DNA from 3 places in the Lysinibacillus sp. FSL L8-0126 genome. Region 1 is predicted to be linked to each of the others. Evidence: riboswitches for the same ligand, from Rfam matches in the RefSeq annotation. Region 1 holds a riboswitch; each other region holds the start of a gene.

What was found. A riboswitch is a leader RNA that binds a small molecule or an ion and turns the genes downstream of it on or off. The one in region 1 is predicted to bind S-adenosylmethionine.
Region 2: it holds a riboswitch for S-adenosylmethionine, as region 1 does, so the genes downstream of both, MHI34_RS10195 (bifunctional homocysteine S-methyltransferase/methylenetetrahydrofolate reductase) here and metA (homoserine O-succinyltransferase) in region 1, are expected to answer to the same signal.
Region 3: it holds a riboswitch for S-adenosylmethionine, as region 1 does, so the genes downstream of both, MHI34_RS06290 (methionine ABC transporter ATP-binding protein) here and metA (homoserine O-succinyltransferase) in region 1, are expected to answer to the same signal.

Annotation. Positions count from the first base shown of each region.
Region 1 is NZ_CP152028.1:3,748,255-3,754,010, reverse strand. Features, by position in the region: gene MHI34_RS18155 (Ger(x)C family spore germination protein) at 1-1,015, shown strand, start outside; gene MHI34_RS18150 (hypothetical protein) at 1,020-1,253, shown strand; gene MHI34_RS18145 (endospore germination permease) at 1,284-2,432, shown strand; gene metA (homoserine O-succinyltransferase) at 2,473-3,408, opposite strand; SAM riboswitch class I at 3,518-3,628, opposite strand; gene MHI34_RS18135 (nucleotide excision repair endonuclease) at 3,778-4,203, shown strand; gene MHI34_RS18130 (hypothetical protein) at 4,256-4,642, opposite strand; gene MHI34_RS18125 (TrmB family transcriptional regulator) at 4,664-5,446, opposite strand; gene MHI34_RS18120 (TSUP family transporter) at 5,573-5,756, shown strand, end outside.
Region 2 is NZ_CP152028.1:2,089,091-2,094,846, forward strand. Features, by position in the region: gene MHI34_RS10190 (protoporphyrinogen oxidase) at 171-1,565, shown strand; SAM riboswitch class I at 1,665-1,765, shown strand; gene MHI34_RS10195 (bifunctional homocysteine S-methyltransferase/methylenetetrahydrofolate reductase) at 1,857-3,704, shown strand; gene metH (methionine synthase) at 3,697-5,756, shown strand, end outside.
Region 3 is NZ_CP152028.1:1,313,865-1,319,620, forward strand. Features, by position in the region: gene MHI34_RS06285 (CaiB/BaiF CoA-transferase family protein) at 1-941, shown strand, start outside; SAM riboswitch class I at 1,196-1,304, shown strand; gene MHI34_RS06290 (methionine ABC transporter ATP-binding protein) at 1,412-2,437, shown strand; gene MHI34_RS06295 (methionine ABC transporter permease) at 2,427-3,089, shown strand; gene MHI34_RS06300 (MetQ/NlpA family ABC transporter substrate-binding protein) at 3,137-3,997, shown strand; gene MHI34_RS06305 (M20 family metallopeptidase) at 4,010-5,215, shown strand; gene MHI34_RS06310 (hypothetical protein) at 5,298-5,756, opposite strand, start outside.

The DNA.
Region 1 (5,756 bases):
CACGCAACGCTCTCCTGTCGTTAGCTATCATTCGAGAGGCGAGACCATCTTTGAGGCAATTCGAAAAATGACAACCAACGCTGCCCGAAAACCGTATTTTGCCCATCTTCAAGTGGTTGTTTTAGGGGAAGATCTAGCAAAAGAAGGAATTAGTGATTCACTTGATTTAATTGTAAGGGACCATGAATTTCGTAAGGATTTCGATGTCATTATGTCTCATGAAGCGACAGCGAAGGAAGTGTTAAATGTACTAACGCCCATTGAAAAGATACCCGCTAATAAAATGTTAAATTCCCTTGATGTCTCTGAAAAAGCTTGGGGCGCCACAATAGCTGTCAATATAGATGAGTTAGTCAATACATTAACGAATAAACATAAAGGGGCATTAATTACTGCTATTGAAGTACATGGTGATAAGAAATTAGGTGTAGATCAAACAAATGTGCAACGAGTTAAAACGCCTGTGCTGTTGCAGTATGCAGGATTAGCGGTCTTTAAAGGGGATAAATATATTGGGCTATTGACTGAGGGAGAAAGTAAAAGCGTTAGTTTCCTGAATGATAAAATACAGAGTACGATCGAAATCATAGCCTGCCCAAAGAAAGGAACTCTATCATCTGAAATCACTCAATCCACAACAAAAGTGAAAGGGTCTTTTGATAACGGAATGCCGAAAATTGATGTCCGTATTAATGTTGAGCAGAACATAGGAGAGGTCGAATGTGATATCGATCTTACAAAAAATAAATCCATTGATTATGTCAATAAAAAAACAGCTAAGGGCATTGATGAACGAATTCAAAAAACATTGGAGAAAATACAACAGCAATATGAGGTTGATGTGTTTGGTTTCGGTGATGCCTTACATCGTGCAGATCCAAAACAGTGGAAAAAAATTAAGGATGAGTGGGCTTCCATCTTTCCAGATTTGGCGGTAGATGTGCAAGTGAAAGTAACGACACAAGGTTTAGGTACGATGCAAAATTCATTATTAAACAAGCCAAAGGAGGAGTAACGAAATGGTGCTAGCTGTAGCCATCTTTATCATTTCAATGATCCTAGCACTTATTTTTATACCAAAGCTAAAAAAGCAGCATGATTCAAAAACCATTGTCGTATTTTCTATTTTGCTTCTCATCGGAACGGCTTTGAATATGGGAAATGCGCTAAAAATCCATATTCCAAGCCCATTGGATTTGATTACCTTTATCTTTACACCAATTAAAGATTATATTGTGTCATTAACAAAATAGATAGAAGGATAAAAAATGGAGGGTTGCTCGATGGAAAAAGAGATTATTAGTTCAAGACAATTTACAATCATTACATTCCTCTATTCTATCGGAACGGCAATTTTAATTATCCCTTCTAGTATTACGGGTGCCGCTAAGCAAGATGCATGGATTGCCGCCTGCATTGGAGTTGTCCTTAGCCTGCTGGCCGTTAAATTATTTTTAACACTAGCCAACCAAACACCGTCACTTAATTTTGTAGAGGCAAATGAAAAAATTCTTGGTCGTTTTTTTGGAAAAATCACAGCCAGTTGTTTCCTAATCTTAACCTTTCTATCTGCTGGAGAATTACTCTATTTTATCGGTATTTTTATGAAAACCGAAGTCATGCCGGAGACTCCGACATTAGCATTTGCCTTGATGTTTAGTATTATCATTATGTACGCTGCTTATTTAGGCATTGAGACCTTTGCCCGTTCAGCAGAAATTATTTTTCCAGCATTTGTCTTTATTTTTATTTTTTTTATGGTTTGTATTACGCCTCAAATTCATTTTGAGAACATTCAACCCTTATTAGAAGCAACCAAAACATCTATGCTTTATAGTATTGCACGCTTTATGAGTATCTTTTCCTTTCCATTACTGGTGTTATTAATACTGTATCCTGCTGGTGTCAATGTACAGCCATCTGCACAGAAAGGGTTATATTTTGGGACAATCCTCGGTGGCATCGTCTTAATTACGTTGATTGTGCTATCGATTCTTGTTTTAGGACCTGAGAATACGTCATCTAGAACATTTCCTAGCTATGCCTTAGCGCAAAGAATATCGATAGGGAATTTTTTGCAGCGCATTGAAATCATCATGGCCTTTATGTGGATTTCATCCATTTATATTCGCACATTTATGTATTTCTATACGACTGTTGTCGGTCTTGCGCAAATTTTAAAAATCAAGGATCATCGCCCTCTCATATTACCGATGGGTCTAATTGTCATTGGGCTTTCTCAAATTATTCATCCAGACATTGTACATTCAACCAATTACAATAATGAAATTTGGCCAATCTTTTCTTTTATAATCACCATTTTATTACCGATACTTTTATTGATTGTCGCAGTTATACGAAATCGCAAAACCAAAGCTCAAAGTACCGAAACGCCTAATACAGAAACAACGAATGACAATCAAAAAGTCTAATTTCTTTTATGGTGAGAAAAGAAATTAGACTTTTTATTAATTAAATATGATATTCAATTTCATCTACAAAATCCCATTCGTATGGTGTTTCTTGGTAAACATAGTAGTTCAACCAGTTAGAGAATAATAAATGCGTATGGGCACGCCATGTATTCATTGGCTCCTGTGATGGATCATCATTCGGGAAGTAATTCACAGGAACAGCGATATCTATGCCCTTTGCGACATCACGGCTATATTCATCGGCTAATGTTGTCGCATCATACTCCAGATGCCCTGTAATCATAATGTTTTTATTATCTTTTGATTGGACGATGAACACACCTGCATCCTCTGAATAGGATAATAATCGTAAGTCTGGATGATTGCGAACCTCGTCGATCGAAACAGAAGTATAGCGTGAATGTGGAGCGGTAAATAAATCACTGAAGCCACGTACTAAATCCACTGTTAAATCGGTGATTACATGGGAATAGACACCTGAGCATTTAGCTGAAAGTTCTACCTTTCCTATCCCATAATGATGATACAGTGCCGCCTGTGCCCCCCAACAGATATGTAAAACGGATGTCACATTCTTTTTGGACCAGTCCATAATTTCTGAAATTTCCCGCCAATAGTTAACTTCTTCAAAGGCCATTTTTTCTACAGGTGCTCCCGTAATAATCATCCCGTCATAGCGACGGTGACGAATTTGGTTGAACGTTGTGTAAAATAGCTGTAAATGTGATTTACTGACGTTTTTCGACTCATGTGTGGCCGTATTTAAAAAGGTGATATTTACCTGTAGCGGTGTATTCCCTAATAAACGTAGTAATTGAAGCTCCGTTTTTTCTTTTTCAGGCATTAAATTCAATATTAATATGTTTAACGGACGAATTTGCTGTGTTTTCGCACGGTCCTCTTCCATGACGAAGATTTTTTCCTCACGTAAATGTTCTCCAGCTGGTAAATTTTTCGGAATATTAATTGGCATCTTGCGTTCCCCTCTCTTTGATCACTCTCTTTTAGCAAACCTTGCTGACAAATTAAAAAATCCTCCTCATTCCATACGAGATAGAATGAGAAGGATTTTTTCACGTCCACTCTTATCTCTCAAAGGAAAAATCCTTCGCTGGAATTAGCACCTTTCTAACAATTGTTAGAGGTTGCTGAAGCGTCATCGGGCCAAATCCCTCAGCTTCTCTTGATAAGATTATTTAATTACATCGAATTGTAGCATGAATTAGTTAGAATATCAATAATTCATAGAATATTTTGTGATTCAAATGCATGTTCCTCGTTTATTTGATGTACACTAAGCTTGCTATAAGTAGTGTTTCTACATTTAAAATTTATGGTAAACATGCCGTATTTATGTTACCATATAACTTTAGTAACAGAGAGGAACGTGAATACTTTGATTAAAATTGAATTTCCAAAACCTGATGTAGTCATCCGTCAACGTGAACAAGAAGTAAAACCTGGTGATGTGCCTATCACACCATACTTTGGTTTTATTGACTTCCATAAAATCACACGTGATAAAGGCGGCATTTTTTTATTCTATAATGACAAGAATGAGCTATTATTTGTCGGCAAAGCACGTAAAATTCGTCAACGTATTAAAAAGCATTTCGAGGACAATGTATCTCCGATGAAAAATCATCGTGATGAAGTGTTCAAAATTGAGGTCTATGAAGTAGAAGATCCAATGGAACGTGAAATTTACGAAACATATGCGATTAACACTTTCCGCTCCAAATACAATGTAGAGAAAGTCTTTTATTAAGATATCTTGTAAAGAAACCGAAATCTCATTTAATGGGATTTCGGTTTTTGTCTTATATAGAGGTTACGCGATCTATTGGCGTACTCTCGCCGTTTATTCGCAAATCAATCGTGTATAGCTCAGGATCTTTGGTGATGATTTTATATACATAGGGTTGAGCCACTTTTCGTTGCTCGCTACCTTCTTTCAGTTGGATGACTTGACTATTTTCTTCAGCCGCAATACTTGCCAGCACATTCCCTTTCGAATAATAAACAAGATAATACGTAGAGTCATCTTCATACAATAATTGAATCTTATCATTAGCCTCAATTTTTTGTTGAATATTGTCTGGAACGACAGTTAGCTCATGAATCATTAGTGATTTGGTAGGCGTTTTAGCGTTACATGCTCCTAACATTAATAAGCTCATTAAACCTAGCAACACGAATTTTTTCACGTTACTCCCCTTCCCTTATGACTATTCTAAGAAAAAAGCTTTACGCTCCTTAGCAATCCAGTCTTCTAATTCCTGATCATCACGTTTTACCAATCGATTGATAAGGACGTCATGCCAAACATAATCCTCTAACAAATAAATATGGACAGGGTCATTGGTGATAAAGGCCATTTCTTGCGTAGATGGAGAGTGACCATAAATCATTTCCTGACCATCTACCGATAAAATAAACCAATGTGGTGTAGACGTTTTTTTCGTGTAGTGTGTAGCTCTATGCTGGTCAATCGACTCTAGCTGTTCCCCTACATATAGGGTAATACCATGAATAGGAACATGCTGTGCCACTTCTTGAATATCTCCCCTTAAAGTATCATACATATCTTCCCACATCGATAGAATCACTTTTTTCTTGGCTTTTTTTAAAAGTGACTGGCAATAGTTGATGATCGCCTCCTTGCCCTTTAGCATGACTACTTTTGGCTCCACTTCCTGCACTTTTTCCTCTAATTTTTCTAATTTCGTACTCATGGATGTAAAATTCGATTGCCAGCGCTGCTGCATTTGCTGTAAAAACACAGACACAGGCATAGCCGCATAGGTCGTTTGTTCAGCCGTTTCTTCTTTTAGCACAATTCCCTTTTCTACAAGGACGTTTAAAATATCATAAATTCTTGCGCGTGGTATACCAGAATTTTTACTGACCTGATAGGCACTAACATGACTTTGCTGCACAAGTGCCGTATAGGCCTTTGCTTCATATTCTGTAAAGCCCATGTCTTTCAACTGGGCGATTAATTCCTCCATGTAATCCCTCCATTATCTTTATTATAGGCTACTGTTGTGAAGATTTGCCAATGAAAAAATGAGGGTTTACAGCGTAATTAAAATTAGTTACTATTTCAGTAGTAACTAATTTAAAAGAGGTGTAATATGTTTTTTGAAGTCGATGTACATATTCTTATCCTGTTAATTTCATTTGGATTTCTGGCGGCTTTTGTCGACTCAGTAGTGGGAGGAGGCGGTTTAATTTCATTGCCAGCTTTATTGTTTGCTGGCCTCAATCCAGCCGCTGCTGTTGCAACCAATAAACTTGCCGGGACAATGGGCTCACTGA
Region 2 (5,756 bases), 1.7 Mb from region 1:
AAATATGTGTATTTTTTGTAAACCTTGAAATGGAAATTCCATATGATTAAGCTAGAGCTATCTCACAGATGAGGTAGCTCTATTTTTGCTAAATTTGTAAAGGGTTTAACGTAATTTTCAATGAAAATAAGTTTATACTGTAGGAAGAACTAAAAATAGGGGCGGTTACTATGAAAACAGTTGTTGTATTAGGTGGCGGTATTACAGGATTATGCACAATGCATTATTTACAACGTCAAGTGAAGGAAAATAATGTAGATGTGCGTCTAGTGCTTGTAGAAAAAAATACATATTTAGGGGGCAAATTATATTCAACACATGAGCAAGGTTTTATTATGGAAACAGGTGCTGACTCGATTGTAGCTCGTCATAAAGGTGTTATGGAGCTTGTACAGGAGCTTGATTTTGAGGAGAATCTAGTTTACAACGAAACAGGTATTTCCTATATTTATACGAATAATGAATTACATGCCATTCCGGCAGATTCTACTTTTGGAATACCAATGAGTTTGGCATCCTTGGAGCAAAGCACATTGATTACAGAGCAAGGTAAACAAGATGCATTAAAAGATTTGACTTTACCAAACAAAGACTTCACAAAGGAAAGTTCAATTGGAGAGTTTTTAACTTATTATTTAGGGGAAGAGCTTGTAAAAAATCAAATTGCACCCGTTCTTGCAGGTGTTTATTCAGGTGATTTACACCAGCTTTCGATTGCCTCTACTTTACCGTACTTGATTGACTATAAGAACGAGTATGGAAGTATCATAAAAGGCTTTGATGCGAATCGTGAGCAATTTGCTAAAGCAGCCAATAAAAAGTTTATATCGTTCAAAAACGGTTTATCTTCTCTAATTGATCGTCTCGAACAAACATTAACCGATGTAGAGATCATCAAGGGTGTCGCAACTGTCAATGTTCAAAAGCAAGAAAACCACTATTCAATTGCCTTAGCTAATGGTGAAAGCATCGAGACAGATTATGTCGTTTTAGCACTGCCGAATGAGGCTGTTCAAGGCCTACTACAGGATGAATCATTAAACAGTTATTTTGACCAATTTACGACAGCTTCAGCAATTACGATCTATTTAGGTTTTGATGTACCAGACTCTAGATTGCCAGCAGATGGAACGGGCTATATTGTCTCACATAATTCTGACGTTACATGTAATGCTGCAACTTGGACAAGTCGTAAATGGAGGCATACATCAAGAGATCATAAATTACTTGTGCGACTCTTTTATAAAAGCATCAATCCAGCATATGAGCAACTCCATGCCATGTCTGACGAAGAATTAGCAGCGGTTGCTTTAGAGGATGTGCGCAAGAGCCTAGGAATAGAGGAACAGCCAACAGTTATTAATGTCACAAAATGGATTGATCAAATGCCAAAATATGATCTAGCTCACCGTGAAGCATTACAAGGTTTAGTTCAAGAATTACAAGAAAACTATCCTAATCTATCCATCGCAGGTTGTTCATACTTTGGGGTAGGGATTGGTGCTTGTATTCAAAATGGGAAGAAAATCGGTGAGGAGCTTGCAAAGGAACTAGCCAATTTCTAAGCTTTTAAGTGAAAAATATCTTTGTTATGTGAAATAGTCTTGACTCATTCGTCAGTAAACGATATGATTCTTTTAATTATTTAAAAAATTCATACTACATTCTTATCAAGAGAAGCAGAGGGACTGGCCCATTGAAGCTTCAGCAACCAACTTTTTTGTCAGGTGCTAAATCCAGAAGACCATTGAGTCGAAGATGAGAAGGAAAAAACAATGATGAGTCATTAAAGCCTTCTTTTTTTTATAAAAGAAGGCTTTTTATTATACAGAGATATAGGAAGAGAGGCTAGTTTAATGAGATTGCTTGAAAGGTTAAAAACGCATGTATTGACGGCAGATGGCGCAATAGGCACAGTACTTTATGGCTATGGTTTGGAGTATTGTCATGAGGAAATGAATGTACAGAAACCTGAGTTAATTGAAAAGATTCATAGAGAATATATTGCAGCTGGTGCTGATATCATCCAAACGAATACGTATGGTGCAAATGCCATTAAATTAGCTCGCTATGGATTAGAATCGCGTGTCCAACAATTTAATGAAGCAGCGATTACAATCGCAAAGCGAGCTGCGGCAGATGGAGGTCAGTTTGTCTTAGGGACAATTGGTGGTATTCGTGGTATTCGTAAAAGTGATGCAACGTTAGATGAAATCTTAGCAACTATTGAGGAGCAAGCGAGTGTTTTACTTGCTGGGAATCCAGACGGCCTTTTACTCGAAACCTATTATGATTTTGAAGAATTAACAGCTACCTTAAAGATGCTACGGACAAAGACAAAATTACCGATTATTGCGCAAGTTTCCATGCACGAACCTGGTGTTTTACAAAACGGTATGTCTTTAAATAACGCCCTGCATGAGCTAGAAAAACTTGGTGCGGATATTGTGGGTGTCAATTGTCGTTTAGGTCCACACCATACCATTCAGGCGTTTGAAGGTGTAGAACTTCCTGATAAGGCATTTATGTCGGCTTATCCGAATGCTTCACTCCTTGACTTAGAAGATGGTCGTGTCGTTTATGAGTCAGAAGCTGAATATTTTGGTCGAGCGGCTGTGGAATTACGTGATCAAGGGGTACGCTTAATTGGAGGCTGTTGTGGTACGACACCGAAGCATATAGCAGCAGCGAAGAAGTATTTAGAAGAGTTATCACCAGTTCATGAAAAGTATGCCAAACCGGAGAAGATTCAAATTGTTCGTGAAGCAGAGCCAACGAAGTATGAACCTCTTCATGAAAAAGTAAAGCGCGAACGCTCTGTCATTGTAGAGCTAGATACACCTAGACATCTAGAAATTGATGGTTTTTTGGAAGGGGCAAAACAATTGTATGATGCAGGAGCAGATGTCGTCATGATGGCAGACAATTCTCTGGCTTCTCCACGTATTAGCAATATTGCTATGGGTGCATTGTTGAAGAGTACTAATGGTGTACGTCCTCTAACACATATTACATGCCGAGATCGTAATTTAATCGGTCTACAATCACATTTAATGGGGTTAAATGCATTAGGAATTCATGATGTGTTAGCTGTTACTGGTGATCCAACAAAAGTTGGGGACTTCCCAGGTGCCACAAGTGTTTATGATGTCTCATCAATGGAGCTGATCCAATTAATTAAGCAGTTAAATCAAGGCATTTCCTTCTCAGGTAAACCACTTCGTAAAAAAGCAAATTTTTCAGTAGCTGCTGCATTTAATCCAAATGTCCGTGTATTAGATCGTGCTGTGGCACGCTTAGAGAAGAAAATTGAGTATGGAGCAGACTACTTTATTTCACAGCCAGTATATACGAAGGAAAAAATTGTGGAAATTTATGAGGCAACCAAGCATTTGCAAGCACCTATTTATATTGGTATTATGCCCGTTACAAGTTATAAAAGTGCTGAATTCTTACATCATGAGGTGCCAGGCATAAAATTATCTGAAGATGCCTTAACAAGAATGAAGGCCTGTGGTGAAGATAAAGAACGTGCAACATTTGAGGGGATTGCCATTGCGAAGGAATTAGTTGAGGTGGCTGCACAGTATTTCAATGGCATTTACCTTATCACTCCATTTTTACGTTATGATGTGACATTAGAGTTGATGAAATATATTGAGCAATTGGATGAACAGAAAAAAGGGGTAAGTATACATGGCTAAGCACTTGATTGAAAAGCAACTAGAGAAACGTATTTTAATTCTTGATGGCGCAATGGGAACAATGCTACAAAACGAAAACTTATCCGCTGAGGATTTTGGCGGGGAGGAGCTTGATGGCTGTAATGAAAATCTTGTGCTTACTAGACCTGATGTAATTAAGGAAATTCACCATAAATATTTAGAGGCAGGCGCAGATATTATTTGTACGAATACTTTTGGCGGGACACCTCTTGTGTTAAATGAATATGATCTTGGCGCAAAAGCGGAAGAAATTAATAAACGTGCCGTCGAAATTGCTCGTCAAGCAGTGGATAACTTTTCAACATCAGATTGGCCACGCTTTGTTGCTGGCGCAATGGGTCCAACAACAAAAACATTATCCGTAACTGGCGGTATTACATTTGATGAGCTAGAGGAAAACTTTTATGTACAGGCGAAGGCGTTAATTGAGGCAGGAGCAGACGTCCTTTTACTAGAAACTAGTCAGGATATGTTAAACGTAAAAGCAGGTACTCTAGGTGTAGCACGTGCTTTCGCGGCAACTGGCAAAGAACTACCCGTCATGATTTCAGGAACAATTGAACCGATGGGTACAACACTCGCAGGGCAAACGATTGATGCTTTTTATATTTCTATTGAACATATTAAACCACTATCCGTTGGCTTAAACTGTGCGACTGGACCAGAGTTTATGACGGATCATATTCGTTCATTAGCAGAGCTTTCCACAGGCTATATTAGCTGTTATCCGAATGCAGGCTTGCCGGATGAAGAAGGTTGCTATCATGAATCACCAGAATCTTTATCACAAAAATTAAAAGGCTTTGCAGAAAAGGGCTGGCTTAATATTGTAGGTGGATGTTGTGGGACGACTCCAGCTCATATCACAGCTATCCGTGAGGTTTTAAAAGATGAAAAACCACGCCAAATACCAGAGAAAACACATGGTCATGCGGTATCAGGAATCGAACCATTATTGTATGACGATTCTATGCGTCCATTATTTATTGGTGAAAGAACGAATGTTATAGGCTCTCGTAAATTTAAGAATTTAATCATTGATGGGAAGTTTGAAGAAGCTGCAGAAATTGCACGTGCGCAAGTAAAAAATGGTGCACATGTTATTGATATTTGTTTAGCCAACCCTGATCGTGATGAATTAGCTGATATGCGTGGTTTTATGCAGGAGGTTGTGAAAAAGGTTAAGGTTCCTCTTGTAATCGACTCGACAGATGAAAAGGTCATTGAGGAAGCATTAAAATTTTCTCAAGGAAAAGCCATCATTAACTCTATAAATCTAGAAGATGGTGAAGAACGATTTGATGCAGTAATGCCACTCGTAAAGAAGTATGGAGCCTCATTGGTAGTTGGAACCATTGATGAAATAGGAATGGCTGTTGATCGTCATCGCAAGCTTGAAATTGCCGAACGTTCCTATAAATTATTAACTGAAAAATGGGGACTTGCACCGGAGGATATCATTTTCGACCCGTTGATGTTCCCTGTAGGGACTGGTGATGAGCAGTATATTGGATCGGCTCTAGAAACAATTGAAGGAATTCGACTAATTAAAGAAAAGATGCCACAGACATTAACTGTACTGGGTGTAAGTAATATTTCATTTGGCTTACCACCAGTTGGCCGTGAAGTACTGAATGCTGTGTATCTTTATCATTGTACACAGGCCGGCTTAGATTATGCCATTGTCAATACAGAGAAACTAGAGCGTTATGCATCCATTCCAGAGGCAGAAATTAAACTTGCAAATGACTTACTGTTTAATACGAATGATGAAACATTAGCAGTATTCACAGACTTTTATCGTGATAAAAAGAAAGAAAAGACCGAAGCGGATATACCAAAAACGGTTGAAGGTCGTTTAGCTTATTATATTTTAGAAGGTACAAAAGAAGGGCTGATTGAGGATTTAGATGCTGCACGCGAAATCTTTGAGGCGCCACTTGATATTATTAATGGTCCTTTAATGGCTGGTATGGCTGAGGTAGGTCGATTGTTTAATGATAACCAACTCATTGTAGCGGAGGTTTTACA
Region 3 (5,756 bases), 2.3 Mb from region 1:
TAAAATCACTGGTGCAAGAGTATGACGTTATTATCGAAGGTTTTCGGCCTGGTGTCATGCAACGCCTTGGCATTGGCTATGAAGCTCTAAAGGAAATAAATCCAAAGGTTATCTATTGTGCGATTACTGGTTACGGACAAACTGGACCTTATAGCAATCGACCTGGACACGATAATAACTATTTATCTTTAGCAGGCTTACTCGATTATTCACGCCATAAGGATAAAAAGCCTGTCTCCATGGGAGTTCAACTAGCTGATATAGCTGGAGGGACAATGCATGCCGCAATTGGGGTACTGGCTGCTGCCCTTCATCGTGAAAAAACAGGCGAAGGACAATTCATAGATATTAGTATGACAGATGCTGTCTTTTCGCTGAATGCTATGTATGGTGCTGCGTTTATTGGGGGTGGTCGTGTACCACAGCCAGAGCAAGAAATTTTAAACGGAGGCAGTTACTATGATTTTTACAAAACAAAAGATGGACGCTTCTTCTCTGTCGGTAGCTTAGAACCTCAATTTCGTAAACTGCTCTGTGAAGCACTCGACATTCCTGAGTTGATTGATAATACCTTTAATGATTCTTACTATACGCAAATACGCTTTAAAGAGGCTGTTCATGATGCCTTTCTATCAAAGACATATGAGGAATGGCTTGAGGTATTTAACGAGGATTTTGAAGGTTGTGTAGAGCCTGTACTCACTTTTCCAGAAGCATGTGAGCATCCACAGTTGAAGGCTCGCGGCATGATCGTCGATATTCCAAAAAGCGATGGCACCATGCAACAGCAAATTGCTTCTGCCTTTAAATTTGATGGCACTGAGCCTGAGTACAAGTATGTCGGTGCCAAGCTTGGAGAGCATAATGAAGAAGTATTAACTGCACTTGGCTATAATGATGAACAAATTGCTAGTTTACGAGAAAAGGGCGTTTTAGAATAACGGAAAGGTTCAATTTGGAAGTAGGCAATTTTCAAATTGAACCTTTTTATGGCTGCCTGCTCATTGACATCCTCAGTAACATAAGCATAAATTATTTCACTAGAAAAAACGCAGCTACCAATGTACTCCTGCTGTTATAACAGTAAATGGATTTATTTTTCTAATAAAACTTTTTAAAAGAAATGTTGACATATAATTCATCAAGCATTATAGTATTGTTTAAATCTTAACAGACAATTAAATACGATAATTTCTTCTTATCCAGAGAGACTGAGGGACAGGCCCAATGAAGTCTCGGCAGCGGGTTATTAACATAATACCGTGCCAATTCCTGCAAATGTACTTACATTTGAAAGATGAGAAGGAAGTAGTTTCTTCAATAGTGGGGACCTTCCTTTTTTCTTAATCGATAAGAACAAAAGGAAGGTCCTTTTTGTTCTTTATTTTTAAATAGGGAGTTGAGCAAGTAAATGATTGAATTTCAGAATGTAGCGAAAACCTTTAAATTTGGTGATCGTGAAGTGAATGCAGTGAAAGATGTATCTCTTTCCATTCAGCAGGGAGAGATTTTTGGAATTATTGGATTTAGTGGTGCAGGAAAGAGCACATTATTGCGACTTGTGAATCTATTAGAAAGTCCAACCCATGGCACTGTTCAAGTACAAGGTGTTGATATTAATTCGCTCACACCAAAAGAGGTAAGAAAGCTGAGAAGAAGAATCGGCATGATTTTTCAAAATTTCAACTTATTCTCCTCAAGAACGGTAGCTGGAAATGTAGCCTATCCACTTAAGCTGGCGGGAGTGCCTAAAAAAGAAATTAATGAAAGAGTTGCAGAACTTCTTAGTTTTGTTGGTCTTACAGAAAAAGCGAACGATTACCCTGAGCAATTATCTGGAGGCCAAAAACAGCGGGTTGGCATTGCGAGGGCGCTTGCTACCTCCCCTGATATATTAATTTGTGATGAAGCAACCTCAGCGCTCGATCCAGATACAACTGGGGAAATTCTCCGCCTTCTCAAAAAAGTAAACAAGGATTTAGGAATCACTATTTTGCTAATCACACATGAGATGAATGTCATCCAACAAATATGTGACAGAGTAGCAGTCATGGAAAATGGAGCAGTAATTGAATCTAATTCAGTTTTTGATATTTTTACAAATCCACAGCATTTAACGACTCAACGGTTTATTCAATCGGTTCAGCAAGATCGACCATCTGCATCTCTATTAGAGGAATGGAGAAAAAAAGGCGGCAAAAATTTATACCGTGTTATTTTTAAAGGTGATATTGCTAGCGATCCTATCCTTTCTCGCGTAACAAGAAAATTTGATGTGGACGTTAATATCGTCTATGGCTCTGTCCGAGAAATTCAGGAGAAGTTCTATGGGAACTTGCTCGTCTCATTTGAGGGACATAGCGATAAAATACCTAGTGTTCTTACTGAATTACAAGACATTGTAACTGTTGAGGAGGTAAAATTCAATGAAGGTTGATTGGACGACTTTTTGGCCCCGTATTTTTGAATCTACGGGTGAAACGATTTTAATGGTTATTATAACCCTTATCTTCGGTTCTATTCTTGGTATAACAATAGGTTTACTACTATATGTGACACGAAAAGGAAATATTTTAGAGAACAAATTCGTGTTTCAATTGTTAAATTTTTTAATTAATATTATTCGCCCAGTTCCATTTATTATTTTTCTAGTGGCCATTAGCCCATTAACAAGAATGGTTGTTGGAACAACGATTGGTACGTGGGCAGCAATCTTTCCGATGACGATTGCCTCATCATTTGGTATTGCGAGAGTAGTAGAGAATAACTTAGTTAGCATTGACCCTGGGGTAATTGAAGCCGCAAAGGCAATGGGAGCAAGTCCTCTACAAATTATTTTTACTGTATTAATTCCAGAGGCACTTGGACCGTTAATTTTAGGCTTAACGTTTGTGACAGTCGGTTTAATAGATTTCTCTGCAATGGCTGGTACAGTTGGCGGAGGCGGTTTAGGTCATATTGCAATGACATATGGTTATCAACGCTTTGATGGAAGTGTCATGCTTGTGACCGTTATTATTCTTATTATTCTTGTACAAATTGCGCAGTGGATTGGGAATAAGCTATCAAGAAAAATTATGCGACGGTAAGAAGGACATTTTTCATTTGAATAAAACAACGAAAGAGGAGATTAATAATGAAAAAGTGGTTTAGTATTTTATTAGTTTTAACAGCCGTATTAGCATTGGCTGCCTGTGGGTCTGATTCAGCTACAGATAATGCTAAAAAAGAAGAAAAAGTAAAGATTGGTGTAACTGGAACAGATGGTGAAGTATGGCCGATTTTAAAAGAGAAAGCTAAAAAGGAAGGGATTGAAATTGAGCTTGTTGAGTTCTCTGACTATACATTGCCGAATCAGGCATTAGCAAATAAAGAAATTGATATTAATTCCTTTCAGCATATCGCGTTTCTAACACAATTTACTAAAGAAAATAATGTCGATTTAGTTCCAATTGGTGCTACTGTTATTGCTCCAATGGGAATATATTCAGAGAAAGTGAAGGATGTTAACGAAATTAAAAAAGGTGACAAAATTGCTATCCCTGATGACCCTTCCAACCAGGCTCGTGCATTAAGATTATTAGAATCAGCTGGCTTAATTAAATTGGCAGATGATTTTGGTCTCTTCGGTGACCCAAGTAAAATCGTCGACAACCCGAAAGATTTAGACATTTTACCGATTGTAGCTCAACAAACACCACGTGTATTACCAGATGTAGTTGCATCCGTTATTAATAATGGAGTTGCTGGACAAGCTGGGTTTGATCCCGTAAAGGACCCCATTTATCTTGAAGATGCCAACGATCCAAACGCCTTACCTTATGTGAACATTTTTGCTGCACGAGCAGATGATCAAGATAATAAAACATATCAGAGAATTGTCGAGCTGTATCATGAGGAAGACGTAATGAAGGCAGTCGAGGCAGAAACAAATGGAGGATCTATTGTTGTTGATTTATCAAAAGATGAGTTAATAAAACAAAGCAAAGGACTATAGGGGGAGATAAATATGAGCAAAACTTTATCGGGAATTGAACTAATCCAGGAATCCATTGAAACAAATCAAGCATTGTATATTGAAACTAGCCAGGAAATCCATGCCAATCCAGAGATAGGGAATCAGGAGTTTTTCGCAAGTCAAAAGCATGTAGAAATCTTGACGAATGCAGGATTTAAAGTAGACACAGCCGTTGCTGGACATGAAACCTCCTTTTATGCAGTGAAAGACAGTGGAAAACCTGGTTCAACAATTGCCTTTCTTGCTGAATATGACGCTCTTCCAGGTTTAGGGCATGCCTGTGGTCATAATATTATTGGAACAACGAGTGTAGCAGCCGGAATTGCTCTTTCTAAAACATTAGATGAAACTGGTGGAAGTGTCGTCGTCTTAGGAACACCTGCTGAAGAGGGTGGTCCAAACGGCAGTGCAAAGGGAAGCTTTGTAGCACATGGCTATTTAAAGGAAGTAGATGTCGCTTTAATGATTCATCCAGCAGGAAAAACATCTCTAACAAGCGAAACACTTGCCGTTGATCCACTTGATTTCCATTTTTACGGGAAAGCCGCACATGCATCAGGGGCTCCTGAGGAAGGAATTAATGCATTAGATGCAGTGATCCAGCTTTTTGTTGGGATTAATGCTTTACGCCAGCAGCTTCCTACAGATGTTCGAATTCATGGAATTATTACACATGGTGGGGATGCACCAAACATTATTCCTGAATATGCAGCAGCAAGATTCTTCATTCGTGCGGATTCATGGAAAAAAACAGAGGAGGTATCAGTAAAGGTACGTGCAATTGCTGAAGGTGCTGCACTAGCAACCGGGGCAACGGTAAAAATTGAACGATTCCAAAATGAAGTAAAGGATTTTGTGCTAAATCCTTTACTAGATAATATTTTACAAGAGGAGTTAGAGGCATTAGGAGAAAAGGTTTGGACAATTCGAGGACAAGGCAAAGGTTCAACAGATGCTGGGAATATTAGCTACGAGGTTCCAACAGCACATCCATATATAAAAATTGGCCCAGACGATCTAATTGGGCATACAAATGAATTTAGAGAAGCTGCTAAATCCCCTGAAGGTGATGCAGCTTTAATAAAAGGAGCAAAAGCACTTGCTTCAGCTGGCTATCGCTTATTAAAAGATAGTGATCTTTTAAGTGAAATAAAAGCTTCTTTTGAGACAGCGAAGGCACAGAAAGAAAACTTCTAAAACTCATTCTAGCATTATTTGCATATGGAACAGGGCTGTACCAGAAAGTTGCCGAAGATCAACTTTTTGGACAGCCCTACTTTTATACATATGCACTTATAAATACTCGTAGCTTTTCAAAATGATCGTCAATCAATAAATACTTTTTGTAGATTTCCATTAATTTCTCAAAAAGCTCATAGTGCTCTGTTACAAATAAAATCTTTAAAATATTTAATAGATGGAGAGAGGCACTTTGAGCTACAAAATAATAAGGAGCCTCTGATTGGCGATAATGTTGACGCCATTCTTCCACAGATAACCCAATATGCTGTAATGAATTATTAACGTGTAATGCAATATCCTGCTGAACATATGCCTCAATTGCAATCAATTGTTCATTGCTACAACTCCCCTCCACTAATGCTGCATGTATTTTTTTATTGGATGCTAGTACATGCTCTTTTAAAAGGACTAACCCCTCTTGATAACGTCCCATTCTTACGTAATGATCCAGCAATATAGCATACAAATTCTCTAAAAAATTTAGTTCATAGTTTTT